DNA from 3 places in the Streptomyces sp. NPDC017979 genome. Region 3 is predicted to be linked to each of the others. Evidence: riboswitches for the same ligand, from Rfam matches in the RefSeq annotation. Region 3 holds a riboswitch; each other region holds the start of a gene.
The links. Region 3 has a riboswitch for thiamine pyrophosphate ahead of thiO (glycine oxidase ThiO). Riboswitches for the same ligand answer to the same signal wherever they lie in the genome.
Positions count from the first base shown of each region.

Region 1 (4,908 bases), on a different contig from region 3:
TTGCTGGGTTCCCTCGCCTCCTCTATCAGTATCTGAAAAATCACTCCTTGTAGTCCTCTGGTCGCATACAGCACGATTGTGGGAAGAGGCTCAGGGGTATCCTTCCTGACCCGTTTTCTGCTGACTTCATCCAGAAGGCTGCCAACCAGGCCCGATCCGGGCCTCCTTCACTGCGGGGTACACGATGCGCGACGAGTCGGTCCAGGCCGAGGTCCTGATGAACTTCCTTGTCTCCGAGGAGCTCTCGTTCCGGATCCCGGTGGAGCTCCGCTACGAGATCGAGGATCCGTACGCCGTGCGGATGACCTTCCACCTGCCCGGCGACGCCCCGGTGACCTGGGCGTTCAGCCGTGACCTGCTGCTCGACGGCATCGTCGGACCGAGCGGGGACGGCGACGTGCACATCGCCCCGATGGGCCCCGGCGAACTCGCCGACCTGGGCATCCGGCTCCAGGTCGGCGGGGACTGCGCGCTCTTCCAGGTCAGCGCCGCCCCCGTGGTCGCCTTCCTGGACCGCACCGACCGACTGGTCCCGCTCGGTCAGGAGCGGGCCTTCGGCGACTTCGACACCGACCTGGAACAGGTGCTCAGGTCCATCCTCACCGGGGAGAACGCCGGCTGACCGGCCCGCGCCGCCCCCTCGCCCGGCTGGCCGGGCCGCGCCGTCGCTCCTTCGGGCCGACCGGCCCGCGCAGCTACTTCTTGCGGCGCCGGCCCCGGCCCGAACCACGGCTCGCGGGCACCGCCGCCCCACCCGCCTGCGGACGGTCGGCGGAGACCACCAGCGCCGCGAGCGCGGTGGTCACCGGGACCGAAGCGACCAGTCCGATCGACCCCACGAGGGTCCGGACGATCTCCTCCGCCACCAACTCGCTGTTGGCGACCGTCGCCACCCCGCTCTGCGCGATGGTGAAGAGCAGCAACAACGGCAGCGCGGCACCCGCGTAGGCGAGCACCAACGTGTTCACCACGGAGGCGATGTGGTCGCGACCGATCCGGATGGCCGCGCGGTACAGCGCCCGCGGCCCCATCCCCGGATCGGCCTGCCGCAACTCCCACACGGCCGAGGTCTGGGTGACCGTCACGTCGTCGAGCACCCCGAGCGAGCCGATGATGACGCCCGCCAGCAGCAGACCGCTCATGTCGATCTCCGGATAGAGACCGTGGATCAGACCGGTGTTGTCGTCGGTGTTGCCCGACAGCACCGCCCACTCGATGAAGATCGAACCGAGCAGCCCGATCAACAGCAGCGAGATCAGCGTCCCGAGGACCGCGACCGAGGTGCGCGCCGTCAGCCCGTGACACATGTAGAGCGCGATCAGCATGATGGCGCTCGCCCCGACCACCGCGACGACCAGCGGGTTGGACCCCTCCAAGATCGCCGGCAGGATGAACAGCGTCAGTACGGCGAACGAGATCACCAGCGCAATCAGCGCCATCACCCCGCGCATCCGCCCCACCAGCACCACCGCGAGGGCGAAGATCCCGGCCACCACCGCCAGCGGAACCTTCCGGTTCACGTCGATGACGGCGTACTGAAGGTCCGGCGGCGCGTCCGGCGCGTACGCCACCACCACCTCCTGCCCCTTCTCCAACTGCCGCACCGCGTCGGGCTGGACGATCTCCGCGAAGGCGCGGCCCTTGTGCTGGCCGGAGTCGATCGTGATGGTGGCCTTCTTGCACTCGCCCTGCTGCGCGGCGATCGCCTCGCGGCCCTGGGGCGTGCTGGCGTCGCCGGTCGGCGGCACCTGGGCGGAGTTCACGGACTTGCAGTCGATCCGCTCGATCCGGGTCACCGTGGCCTGTTCGGTCTGTCGGTCGAAGCCCACGCCGGTGCGCTCGTGGCCGGGCGCCGAGCCGGGCCAGAGGATGGCGAGACCCACGACGACCGCCGTGGCGAAAGGGATCAGCACCGCGGCGATGACCCGGCGCAGATGCCGCGAGACGGGCGCGGCGGGCCCGTGCCCGTGGCTGTGTCCGTGTCCGTGGCCGTGTCCAGGGCCGTGTTGGTGGCCGTGTTCATGGCCGGGCGCGGGCTGGGGAGCAGGACCCTGCTGGGGGCCGGGCGGTGGTGAGGTCACCGACCGATCATCGCAAGAACGGCAGGGGCCCCCTGGCCAGCACGCCAGAAATGACGCTAGCGTGGTGCCACCTTTGCACACGCGGGAGCTCGGAGCACCGGGCTGAGAGGGCGCTGACCTCCGTAGACGTACTGCAGGGCCGATCGCGAAAGCGCCGGCACGCCACACGTCCCGGACACCGCTGCGTCGACCGCCGAACCTGTTACCGGGTAATGCCGGCGTAGGGAGTAGGTCTTCCATGACCGTTCAGGACGCACGCACGCCTGCCGTCGAACCCGCTGTCGACGGCGAGCGCACACCGGGCTGGCACAAGGCGTACGTCGGGGGTTCCCGCCCCGACCTGCGGGTGCCGGTCCGTCAGGTGCACCTCACCAACGGCCGGGACGTGACGCTGTACGACACCTCCGGCCCGTACACCGACCCCACCGTCGAGACCGACGTGCGCCGCGGTCTGGTCCCGCTGCGCGAGAGCTGGATCGTCGCCCGCGGCGACACCGAGGAGTACGCGGGCCGCCCCGTTCGCCCCGAGGACGACGGGATCAAGCACACCTCGCCCCGCGGCGGGCTGCGCAACCTCGACGCGGTCTTCCCCGGGCGCCCGCGCCAGCCGCGCCGCGGCCGGGACGGCCGGCCGGTGACCCAACTCGCCTACGCCCGCCGCGGCGAGATCACCCCCGAGATGGAGTTCGTCGCCCTGCGGGAGAACGTCTCCCCCGAGGTCGTGCGGGAGGAGATCGCGGCCGGCCGCGCCGTGCTGCCGGCCAACGTCAACCACCCGGAGATCGAGCCGATGATCATCGGCAAGCGGTTCCTGGTGAAGGTCAACGCCAACATCGGCAACTCCGCCGTGACCTCCTCCATCGAGGAGGAGGTGGAGAAGATGACCTGGGCCACCCGCTGGGGCGCCGACACCGTCATGGACCTGTCCACCGGCCGCAACATCCACACCACCCGGGAGTGGGTGCTGCGCAACTCCCCCGTGCCGATCGGCACCGTGCCGCTGTACCAGGCGCTGGAGAAGGTCGACGGCAAGGCCGAGGAGCTGACCTGGGAGATCTACAAGGACACCGTGATCGAGCAGGCCGAGCAGGGCGTCGACTACATGACGGTGCACGCCGGCGTACTGCTGCGGTACGTGCCGCTCACCGCCCGCCGCAAGACCGGCATCGTCTCCCGCGGCGGCTCGATCATGGCCGCCTGGTGCCTGGCGCACCACAAGGAGTCGTTCCTGTACGAGCACTTCGAGGAGCTGTGCGAGATCCTCGCCGCGTACGACGTGACGTACTCCCTCGGTGACGGGCTGCGGCCCGGCTCCATCGCGGACGCCAACGACGAGGCGCAGTTCGCCGAGCTGAAGACGCTCGGCGAGCTCAACAAGATCGCCAAGCGGATGAACGTGCAGACCATGATCGAGGGCCCCGGTCACGTGCCCATGCACAAGATCAAGGAGAACATCGACCTCCAGCAGGAGATCTGCGAGGAGGCGCCGTTCTACACCCTCGGCCCGCTCACCACGGACGTGGCGCCGGCGTACGACCACATCACCTCCGGCATCGGCGCGGCGATGATCGCCTGGTGGGGCACGGCCATGCTCTGTTACGTGACGCCCAAGGAGCACCTGGGGCTGCCCAACCGGGACGACGTGAAGACCGGAGTGATCACGTACAAGATCGCGGCGCACGCGGCGGACCTCGCCAAGGGGCACCCGGGGGCGCAGGAGTGGGACGACGCGCTCTCCGACGCGCGGTTCGAGTTCCGCTGGGAGGACCAGTTCAACCTGGCGCTCGACCCGGACACCGCACGGGAGTTCCACGACGAGACGCTGCCGGCCGAGCCGGCGAAGACGGCGCACTTCTGCTCGATGTGCGGCCCGAAGTTCTGCTCGATGAAGATCAGCCAGTCCATCTCGGAGCAGTTCGGCGGGGCGGCGTCGGCGGACGCGACGGCGGAGGAGATCACCGAGGGGATGCTCCAGAAGTCCAAGGAGTTCGCGGCGAGCGGCAACAGGGTGTACCTGCCGATGGCCGAATGACCTGCACGCCGCCGACCGGGCCGACCGGTTGACTGGGCCGACCGGTCCACCGGTCGGCCCGACGGGCGTGGGGGGGGGGGGGGGGCGGCCCCCCCCCCCCCCCCCGCCGCCCCCCCCCCCCCCCGCCCCCCCCCCCGGGGGGCGGGGGGGGGCCCACCCCCGGGGGGCCCGCGGGGGGCGGGCGGCCCCCCGGGGGGCGCACCACCACCCCCCCCCCGGCGCCCCGCCCCCGCCCCCCCACCCGCCCCGCCCCCCCCGGGGCCGCCGGGTTGACGGGGCCGCCCGCCCCCCGGGGCGCCCCGACGGGCGTGGGGTGCGGCGCGCGCCGCACCCCCGTACCGCGACGTCGCCCCGACACCGCGCGGTCACTCCGGGCGGTTCTCGGGCCCCCCGAAGTCCGGGCTGGTGAAGTCGGGGCTGGTGAAGGTGGGCCGCTGCCCCGCCGACTTGCCCTCGCTCGGACTGGAGTAGTCCGGGCTGTCGTACCCCACCTTCGGCATCCGGGTCACCGGCCGCGGCGGCGCACCGGACACCGGGTCCACGGCCGGGTCCTCCAACGCGATCCGGAGGAACGGCAGGACGCCGCGCTCCAGCACCGCGTGGAGCCAGGCGTCCTTGGCGCGCGCCACCTCGTCGGGGAGTTCGTTCGACAACTCCTCCGCCGGCAGTTGCGTAGCGCTGTTGCGCAGCGCGGTGCGCAACAGGCCGACCCCCGCGTACAGGATCGCCGCCGCGGTGAGGGCGGCGAAGAACCAGCCGGCCGACACCAGGGCCTGGGCGAACGACGGCGGCGGG
Region 1 is NZ_JBIRGU010000009.1:240,560-245,467, reverse strand. Features, by position in the region: gene ACH4E8_RS23455 (IclR family transcriptional regulator) at 1-36, shown strand, start outside; gene ACH4E8_RS23450 (SsgA family sporulation/cell division regulator) at 185-622, shown strand; gene ACH4E8_RS23445 (YibE/F family protein) at 696-2,081, opposite strand; TPP riboswitch at 2,153-2,325, shown strand; gene thiC (phosphomethylpyrimidine synthase ThiC) at 2,320-4,113, shown strand; gene ACH4E8_RS23435 (hypothetical protein) at 4,479-4,908, opposite strand, start outside.
Region 1: it holds a riboswitch for thiamine pyrophosphate, as region 3 does, so the genes downstream of both, thiC (phosphomethylpyrimidine synthase ThiC) here and thiO (glycine oxidase ThiO) in region 3, are expected to answer to the same signal.

Region 2 (4,908 bases), on a different contig from region 3:
CCGCCCGTCGACCGCGCGCAGCACCGGCAGCATGGTGCGCACCACGAACGGCACGCCGACCAGCGCCTGCGCCAACGGCACCAGGATCCACGAGGCCCGCAGGTCCAACGGCGGCTCGTCGAGCGTGATCAGGAAGCCGAAGCCCACCGTCACCGCCGAGACCCCGAGCGGCAACATCAACAGCGCGTCGAAGCCGCGCACCAGCCGCCCCGCCCCGCGCTCCCGGCCCTCCGGCCCGGGCCGACGGGCCAGCGCCGCCGCCGCGAGCCCGCCCACGACGACCGCGATCGCCGTCGCGGCCAGCGCGTACTTCAGCGAGTTCCCCACGGCGTGCACCGGTGGTACGAGGAACGCGCCCCCGCTCGCGTCCAGCGAGCCGAGCGCCCGGTAGTAGTCGAAGCCGTATCCGTCGGGGGTGGACAGCGACCGTTCCACCAGCACCCCCAGCGGCACCAGCACCAGCAGGGCGACCGTGGTCAGCACCCCGCCGAGCAGCGCCCACTGCCGCACCCCGTGCGGCCGGCGGGCGGTGGACGTGGGGTCCACCAGCGTCAGCGCGCCCTCCCGGCGCCGCACCGTCCACGCGTGCACGCCCAATACCGCGCCGACGGCGGCGAACTGCACCAGGGTCAGGACGGCGGCCGTGCGCAGGTCCAACAGTTGCGCGGTCTGCCGGTAGATCTCCACCTCCAAGGTGGCGAAGCCGGGGCCGCCCAGGATCTGGACCACGCCGAAGGAGGTGAAGGTGAAGAGGAAGACCATCAGCGCCGCGGCGGCCAGGGACGGCGCGAGCGCCGGGAGCGTGACCGTGCGCCAGGCGGCGAAGCGGCCGGCGCCCAGCACCCGCGCCGCCTCCTCCTGACGCGGGTCGAGCTGTGCCCACAGGCCGCCCACGGTCCGCACCACCACGGCGTAGTTGAAGAAGACGTGCGCGAGGAGGATCGCCCACACCGTGGTGTCGAGCCGGATCCCGAACGTCTCGTCGAGCAGTCCGCCGCGGCCCAGCAGCGCGAGGAAGGCGGTGCCGACGACGACGGTCGGCAGCACGAACGGCACGGTCACCACGGCCCGCAGCAGCCGCTTGCCCGGGAAGTCGTAGCGGGCCGTGACGTACGCTCCCGGCAGCGCGACGAGCAGGGTGAGCGCGGTCGACGCGAGCGCCTGCCAGGTGGTGAACCACAGCACGTCGAGGACGTCCGGGCGGCTCAGCACCTCACCGATGCGCCCGAACTGCCAACGACCGCCGTCCCGCAGCCCGCGGCCGACGATCGCGGCCACGGGGTACGCGAAGAAGACGCCGAAGAACGCGACGGGCAGCGCCATCAGGGCGAGCCGCGTCGCGTTCCCCGTGCGGGGCGCCCGGCCGCGGCGGCCCGCCGCGGGCCGGGCTACTTCACCACGAGCGAGGACCACGTCTGAACCCACTGCTCACGGTTCTTGGAAATGGTGTCGGGCGCCAGCGTCGCCGGCTTCTCGACCACCGCGCCGTGCCGGGTGAACAGCTCGGGCAGCTTCGCCCCGCTGACCACCGGGTTGACGAACATGTTCAGCGGCATGTCCTCCTGGAAGGTCTTGGAGACCATGAAGTCCAGCAGGGCCTTTCCGCCGGCCTCGTTCTTCGCGCCCTTCAGCAGGCCCGCGAACTCGACCTGTCGGAAGCAGGTTCCGGTGGCGACGCCGGTGGGCGCCTCGGTCGGCTGCGGCTCGGCGAACAGCACCTCGACCGGCGGGCTGGAGGCGTACGAAACCACCAGCGGCCGGTCCGCCTTGGCCTTCTTTCCGCCGGCGGACCCGGAGAACTCCTCGTTGTAAGCCTGCTCCCAGCCGTCGACGACCTTGACGCCGTTGCCCTTGAGCTGCTTCCAGTAGTCCTGCCAACCGTCCTCGCCGAAGTGCGCGACGGTGCCGAGGACGAAGCTCAGGCCCGGGGAGGACGTGGCCGCGTTCTCCACGACCAGCAGGTCCTTGTACTCGGGCTTGGCCAGGTCCTCGAAGGTCTGCGGCGGCGCGAGCTTCTTGTCCGCGAAGTACTTCTTGTCGTAGTTGACGCAGACGTCGCCGGTGTCGATCGGGGTGACCCGGTGCTTGTCCTTGTCGAGCTGCACGGTGGCCGGCACCTGGTCGAGGCCCTTGGCCTCGTGCGGGGTGAAGACGCCGTTGTCGAGCGCCCGGGACAGCAGGGTGTTGTCGACGCCGAAGAACACGTCGCCCTGCGGAGAGCCCTTCGTCAGGATCTCCTTGTTGAGCGCGACCGCGGTGTCCCCGCTCTTGAGGACCTTGACGGTGTAGCCGGTCTGCCGGGTGAACTCCTTGAGCACGGCCTCGGAGGCGGCGAAGGAATCGTGGCTCACCAGCGTGACCGTCTTCGAGCCCTTGCCGTCGCCGCCCTTGGCACCGGAGTCACCGGAGGACTCGCCGCCGCAGGCGGCGAGCACGCTCACGCCGAGCGCCGCGGCCAGCGCGGCGGCCGTCTTCTTCCTGATACTGCTCACGGATGGATTCCTCCTGGGGGTGGCCAGGAAGAGACGCGGCCCGGCCCGGTCCCGTCGTGGACCCGGGCAGGGCGCAACAGCTTGAGTGGTGACCGAACTTCCTACCCAGAATGACCTGGGCGAGGTTCAGAGGGTCTGCGGTCTGATGGGTACCGCACTCTCAGCGCTGTGGCGCTCCCCTGTCGGATTTATGTAGATGTACGGGTCAGCTTACAAGGTCACCCGCGGACGGCAGCAGGGGTGGGTGGCCGTGCGCACCCTCGCCCCGAGTCCTGCGCCCGCGGCCCGACATCCGAACTCGGCCTCGTGGCCCGCCCTGCTGAGGGACCTACTGAGGGAGCTGCCGTCAGCGCTCGGACGCCGCGAGCTGTCCGCACGCGCCGTCGATCTCCTGACCCCGGGTGTCCCGCACCGTGACCGGAACGCCGTGCGCCGCGATCGCCGCCACGAACGCCTTCTCGTCCTCCGGCCTCGACGCCGTCCACTTCGACCCCGGAGTGGGGTTCAGCGGAATCAGGTTCACATGGACGCGTCGGCCCTTCAGGAGCCGTCCCAGCAGGTCACCGCGCCACGCTTGGTCGTTGATGTCACGGATCAGCGCGTACTCGATGGAGACGCGGCGGCCCGACTTCTCCGCGTACTCCCACGCGGCGTCCAGGACCTCGCGGACCTTCCAGCGGGTGTTCACCGGGACGAGCGTGTCACGCAGCTCGTCGTCCGGGGCGTGCAGCGACAACGCGAGCCGGCACTTGAAGCCCTCGTCCGCGAAGCGGAGCATCGCCGGCACCAGGCCGACGGTGGAGACCGTGATCCCGCGCTGGGACAGTCCGAGGCCGTCGGGCTCGGGGTCGGTGAGCCGACGGATCGCGCCGACCACCCGCTTGTAGTTCGCCAGCGGCTCGCCCATGCCCATGAAGACGATGTTCGACAGCCGGGCGGGGCCGCCGGGGACCTCGCCGTCGCGCAGGGCCCGCATCCCGTCCACGATCTGGTGCACGATCTCCGCGGTCGACAGGTTGCGGTCGAGGCCGGCCTGCCCGGTGGCGCAGAACGGGCAGTTCATCCCGCAGCCGGCCTGGGAGGAGATGCACATCGTCACCCGGTCGGGATAGCGCATCAGCACGGACTCGACGAGCGTCCCGTCGTGCAGCCGCCACAGGGTCTTGCGGGTGGTGTCCTCGTCGCAGGAGATGTGCCGCACCACCGACATCAGATCGGGCAGCAGCTCCGCGGCCAGCTTCTCCCGCGCGGCGGCCGGGATGTCCGTCCACTGCGCCGGGTCGTGCGCGTACCGGGCGAAGTAGTGCTGCGAGAGCTGCTTGGCGCGGAAGGGCTTCTCGCCGATCGCGGCGACGGCGTCCTTCCGCTCGGCGGGCGAGAGGTCGGCGAGGTGCCTCGGGGGCTTCTTGGCTCCGCGAGGCGCGATGAATGTGAGTTCTCCGGGCTTGGGCATGGTCCATCCAGTGTCGCAGAGATACGACGAAGGGCTCGCCATCCTGTGGATAACAAGCCCTTCACCGTGAAGCCGCAGGTCAGCCGCTTCCTACGAACACCACGAACAACAACCAGACCACGGGCGCCGTCGGCAGCAACGAGTCCAACCGGTCCATGATGCCGCCGTGTCCCGGCAGCAGCGTGCCCATGTCCTTGATGCCGAGGTCTCGCTTGATCATCGACTCGCCGAGGTCTCCCAGCGTCGCGCTGACCGCCACCGCGAGGCCCAGCAGCAGACCCTGCCACCAGGTGCCGTCGTCGATCATGAACTGCATGCACAGCGCGCCCGCCACCATGGCGAAGCCCACCGCGCCCAACAGCCCCTCGCGGGTCTTCCCGGGACTGATCCGCGGAGCGAGCTTGCGCTTGCCGAAGCGCCAGCCGACCGCGTACGCGCCGGTGTCGCTGACCACCGTGAGGAGGAGGAACGCGAACACCCGCCAGGCACCGTCGTCGGCCGTGAGCATCATGGCGACGAAGGTCGCCAGGAACGGCACGTAGAACACGGCGAAGATCCCCGCCGTGACGTCCTTCAGGTACCCCTCGGGCGGCTCCGTCATCCGCCACACCAGCACGGCGAGGGCCGTGAGCGCCGTGGCGACCCAGGCGCCCTCCGCGCCGCGCACGTACCCGGCGACCACCATCGCCGCGCCGCCGACGGCGAGCGGCACCAGCGGCGCCTTGATCTCCTTGCGCTCCGCCAGCCGGGAGGTGAGCTCCCACAGGCCGACCACGACGGCGACCACGACGACGCCGACGAACACCGCCTTGACGAAGAAGAGCGACGCGATGATCACCGCACCGAGGCCGACGCCGACCCCTATGGCCGCCCGCAGGTCACGGCCGGCACGCTTCTTCACACCGCTCTCCCCCGTGCGCCGGGCTCCGTGCCGGGCTGCCGGCTGACCGGGCTGCTGCGGCG
Region 2 is NZ_JBIRGU010000001.1:97,437-102,344, forward strand. Features, by position in the region: gene ACH4E8_RS00405 (ABC transporter permease) at 1-1,323, opposite strand, end outside; gene ACH4E8_RS00410 (thiamine ABC transporter substrate binding subunit) at 1,389-2,492, opposite strand; TPP riboswitch at 2,573-2,683, opposite strand; gene rlmN (23S rRNA (adenine(2503)-C(2))-methyltransferase RlmN) at 2,839-3,945, opposite strand; gene ACH4E8_RS00420 (phosphatidate cytidylyltransferase) at 4,025-4,908, opposite strand, start outside.
Region 2: it holds a riboswitch for thiamine pyrophosphate, as region 3 does, so the genes downstream of both, ACH4E8_RS00410 (thiamine ABC transporter substrate binding subunit) here and thiO (glycine oxidase ThiO) in region 3, are expected to answer to the same signal.

Region 3 (4,908 bases):
CAGCTCCGCCCCCATGCCCTGCGGGCCGAGGCGGAGGGTTTTAGGGGCGCTGGAGGTCACCCAGGCCCTCTGGGGCCGAGGGGGCGGAACTGCGTGACAAGCCACGGACGGCCCGCAGTGGTCTCGATTCCCGCGGGAATCGGCGAGGGCATGTGGGGCACTGGGTCCCGCCAGGCCCTCTGGTGGGCTGAGGTGGGGGTGCCCCCGTGCTCGCAGGGCACAGGGGCGGGAGGAACTGTGGGACAAGCCCCACCGGCCCGCGGGGAAACCGCGGCCACGTCCAGCCCAACGGCCCCGGCCGTGGGCGGACCAAGGGCCGGGCGTCGTCAGAACGCAGGGCGTTCCGGGTCTAGCGCGGCCAGGCCGTCGGCTGGCGACGACGCCTCGGCGAAGTGGCGGCGGGGGATGCGGCCGGCCCGGTACGCCAGCCGGCCCGCCTCCACTCCGTACCGCATCGCCTCCGCCATCCGCGCCGGCTCCTGCGCCCGGGTGACCGCGGAGGCGAGCATCACCGCGTCGCACCCCAGCTCCATCGCGAGCGCGGCGTCCGACGCGGTGCCCGCCCCGGCGTCCAGCACCACCGGCACGCCAGCCTGCTCGACGATCAGCCGGAAGTTGTGCGGATTGCGGATGCCGAGGCCGGAGCCGATGGGGGAGCCCAGCGGCATGACCGCGGCACAGCCGACGTCCTCCAGCCGGCGCGCGAGCACGGGGTCGTCGTTGGTGTACGGCAGGACCGTGAAACCGTCGTCGACCAGGGTCTCCGCGGCGTCCAGCAGCTCGACCGGGTCGGGCAGCAGGGTCCGCTCGTCGGCGACGACCTCCAGCTTGACCCAGTCGGTGCCCAGGGCCTCGCGGGCCAGGCGGGCGGTCAGCACCGCCTCGCCTGCGGTGAAGCAGCCGGCGGTGTTGGGCAGGACCCGGATGCCCAGGCGGGTCAGCACGGAGAGCACGGAGCCCTGCACGGTGGGGTCGACGCGGCGCATCGCGACGGTGGTGAGCTGGGTGCCGCTGGCGACGAGGGAGCGTTCGAGGACGTCGAGGCTGGGCGCCCCGCCCGTCCCCATGATCAGTCGGGACGTGAAGGTGGTGTCGCCGATGGTCAGCAGGTCGTCGGCCACGTCGCTCACCCTCCCTGCACGGCGGTGAGGACTTCGACGCGGTCGCCGTCGCCCAGGAGCGTGCCGGGCCAGGCGCTGCGCGGGACGACGGTCTCGTTGACGGCGGCGGCGACGCCGGCGGGGGCCGCGGTCAGCTCGGCGACGAGGGCGGCGAGCGTGGTGGGCGTGGCGAGTTCACGCCGTTCGCCGTTGACGGAGACAACCAGGGGAAAACTGTTCATACGGGCTGCTCCTGAGGGACGGGGGTGAAGCGAGCGGGGGTGAAGGGATGGGCTTCTTCGGGCAGGGCGCCGTCGGTCAGGGCCGCGGCGAGCACGTCGCCGGTCAGCGGGGTCAGGAGGACGCCGTTGCGGTAGTGGCCGGTGGCCAGCAGCAGGCCCGGCAGCTCGGTCGGGCCGAGCAGCGGTGCGTTGTCGGGCGAGCCGGGCCGCAGTCCGGCGCGGGTCTCCGTGAGCGGGAGTTCCGTGATGCCGGGGACGAGTTCATGGGCGTCCCGCAGCAGTTCGTAGACCCCGCCGGCGGTGACGGTGGTGTCCCAGCCCAGCTCCTCGCTGGTCGCGCCGATGACGAGCTCCCCGCTCTCGCGGGGCACCAGATAGACGTGGCTGCCGCGGACGACGGCGCGCACGGTCCGGGACAGGAAGGGGGCGTAGGGCGCGGGCACCCGGAGGCGGATGACCTGCCCCTTCACCGGCCGCACCGGTGGGCGTACGGAAGGAGGCAGCCCGTCGAGCCGGCCACTGAGGCTGCCCGCGGCGAGCACGGTCTGGCCGGCGGCCAGCCGGGTGCCGTCCGCGAGGGCGACGCCCACGGCCCGGTCGCGGTCCACCAGCAGCCGGGCCGCCCGGTCCCGGTGGAAGGTGACGCCGGCCCGTTGGCAGGCGGTGAGCAGCGCGGACGCGAGCCGCCGAGGATCGACCTGGTGGTCCCCGTCGACCCGTAGCCCGCCGCGTACGCCCGGCGCCAGCATCGGTTCCAGCCGGCGGCACTCACGGCCGGTGAGCCATTCGGACTCCAGCCCGGAGCGCTGCTGGAGTGCGTGCAGCTCCCGCAGATGGGCGCGGTCGTCGGCGTCGAGCGCGACGGCGAGCGTGCCGCAGGCGCGGTATCCGATGTCCGATCCGCTGGCTTCTTCGAGTTCGGCGGCGAAGTCCGGGTAGCGGCGGGCCGACTCCAGGTTGAGGGCGAGCAACGCCTGTTCCCCGTAGTGGAGTTCGGTGACCGCGGCGAGCATGCCGGCCGCGACCTGCGCGGCGCCGCCGCCGGGCGCCGGGTCCAGCACGGTGACGCGCAGGCCGCGCTGGGCGGTGCGCCAGGCCGTGACGAGCCCGATGATGCCGCCGCCGATGACGAGGACGTCGGCGGGGCGCGTGGTCGGTGCGGGCAGCGGTGCCGGCGGTGTCGTGGGTGACGGTGCGGGCGGTGGCCCCGTCGTCCGCGGTGGTTCGGGGCTCCCCGATGGCCAAAGAGCGTGCGGCATGGGTCTTCAGCTCCTCCCTTCGCCGGCATGACCCGGATCAGGTTCGTACGGTCGGAGGCCGCCCAGCCTCCCTCTCAGCCCGGTGCGTCCGGGCTCCCGCGGGTGCTTTACGGTGGCCACCCTAACCCCAGCCCGTGACGTGCCGTAAGGGCGGTCGGGGCCGGTGGGACACCGTGCTCCGGGCGCGTCCGGGGCGCATGAGCGCGAAAGGACGGTTCACCGTGGCAGGCTCGCTGGACGGACTCGTGCTGTCGCCCGTCGCCGATCAGGCGCCGGGTCAGGTCGGGGTGCGCACCCGCTTTGCGTACCACGAGCAGGACGGCCGGGTCTGGGCCCATTACGAGGGCGGGGACGTGGTCCGCGGCCATCTGGTCGGCACCCGCGAAGGCGACCGGCTGGACTTCCGCTACGTCCAGTTGCGCACCGACGGCAGCACCTCGGCGGGGCACTGCGTCTCGACCGTGGTGGAGCTGCCCGACGGGCGCATCCGGCTGGAGGAGAGCTGGGAGTGGGAGTCGCAGGAGGGCAACGGGACGAGCGTCGTGGAGCAGGTGCCGTAGGGGTTGCGAGCCCGGGCGCGGGCGTCGGGTGCGCGCCAGGCGCGGGCGCCGGGCCGGTGTGCGACACCCCACTGTTCTGACGGTTCGTCAGGTGCGTAAGGTTGACGGGTGAGCGAGCAGCAGACACAGCAGCAGGCGCGAGGCGTGGTCATCGTCGGTGCGGGCATGGCGGGTGTGCAGACCGCCGTCGCCCTGCGGGAGGGCGGCTTCGTCGGCCCCGTCACCCTGATCGGCGCCGAACCCCACCAGCCCTACGACCGCCCCCCGCTCTCCAAGGCCGTCCTGCTCGGCAAGGCCGAGGACTCCGCCTTCGACGTCGACTTCGAGGCGCTCGCCGTCGAGCTCCGGCTCGGCTGCGAGGTGACCGGGCTGCGCCACTCCGCACGCGAGCTGGACACCGAAGCCGGGCCCGTCCCGTACGACGTCCTGGTCATCGCCAGCGGCGCCGAACCCGTCACCCTGCCCGGGACGGCCGCCGTCCCCGGCGTCCACCTGCTGCGCACGCTCGACGACGCCGAGCGGCTCAAGCCCGTCCTCAGCCGGCAGCACGACATCGTCGTGGTGGGCGCCGGCTGGATCGGCGCCGAGTTCGCCACCGCGGCCCGGGAGGCCGGCTGCGCCGTCACCGTCGTCGAGGCCGCCGACCGGCCCCTCGCCGAAGCGCTGCCCGCCGAGGTCACCGCCCCCATGGCGCAGTGGTACGCCGAAGCCGGCGTCGACCTGGTCACCGGCGCGCGCGTGGCCGGGGTCGAGCCCGGGAGCGTCGTCCTGGCCGACGGGCGGCGCTTCCCCGCCGACGCCGTCGTCGTCGGCATCGGCGCCCGCCCCGCCACCGGCTGGCTCGCCGGCTCCGGGATCGCCACCGACCCGGACGGTGCCGTCACCGCCGACGCGCATCTGCGGACCTCGCTGACCGGCGTGTACGCGGTGGGGGACTGCGCGTCCTTCCCCTCGGCCCGCTACGGCCGGCGCCTGCTGGTGCACCACTGGGACAACGCGCTCCAGGGGCCGCGCACCGTCGCCGTCAACGTCATCGCCGAATTGGCCGGCGCGGGCCCGGCCGGTGCCACGGCTGCGGCGGCCGAGCCGCCGGAGGTCTACGACCCCGTGCCGTACTTCTGGTCCGAGCAGTTCGGCCGGTTCGTGCAGTACGTCGGCAACCACGCGGACGCCGACGCGCTCGTGTGGCGCGGCAGCCCCGCCGACCCCGCCTGGTCGGTGCTGTGGCTGCGGGACGGCGTGCTCGTCGCCCTGCTCGCCGTCGGCCGACCGCGCGACCTGGCCCAGGGCCGACGCGTCGTCCAGGCCGGCGGACGGCTGGATCCGCGGCTCGCCGCGGACCCCTCGGTCCCCCTGAAGGCCGCGTCCAGCTAGGGCGCGCCCGCCCCGGTGCCACGCCGCTGACCAGGTGGTCCGCCCCGCGGGGCGCCCGGATGGCGGCAGTCGACCGGGGGGCTCCCGCTACCCACTGTCGGTCCCAGATGGCAGGCTTGTCCCGTGACCGAGATTGACGCAAAGATCGATGCCCTCGTCCCCGACTGGCTCACCCTGCCCGACATCGCCGAAATGTTGGACGTCGAGGTGACGCGCGTGCGCCAGTTGGTGAAGGAGGGCCAGCTGATCGCCGTGCGCCGTGGGGAGCGGCGCGTACTCCAGGTCCCTGCCGCTTTCATCAGCGGCTCGAAGGTGGTCAAGGGCCTCAGCGGCACCCTGACGCTCCTGAAGGACGACGGCTTCACGGACCAAG
Region 3 is NZ_JBIRGU010000003.1:724,298-729,205, forward strand. Features, by position in the region: gene ACH4E8_RS12720 (thiazole synthase) at 327-1,121, opposite strand; gene thiS (sulfur carrier protein ThiS) at 1,127-1,342, opposite strand; gene thiO (glycine oxidase ThiO) at 1,339-2,601, opposite strand; TPP riboswitch at 2,599-2,711, opposite strand; gene ACH4E8_RS12735 (hypothetical protein) at 2,823-3,161, shown strand; gene ACH4E8_RS12740 (NAD(P)/FAD-dependent oxidoreductase) at 3,270-4,535, shown strand; gene ACH4E8_RS12745 (Rv2175c family DNA-binding protein) at 4,659-4,908, shown strand, end outside.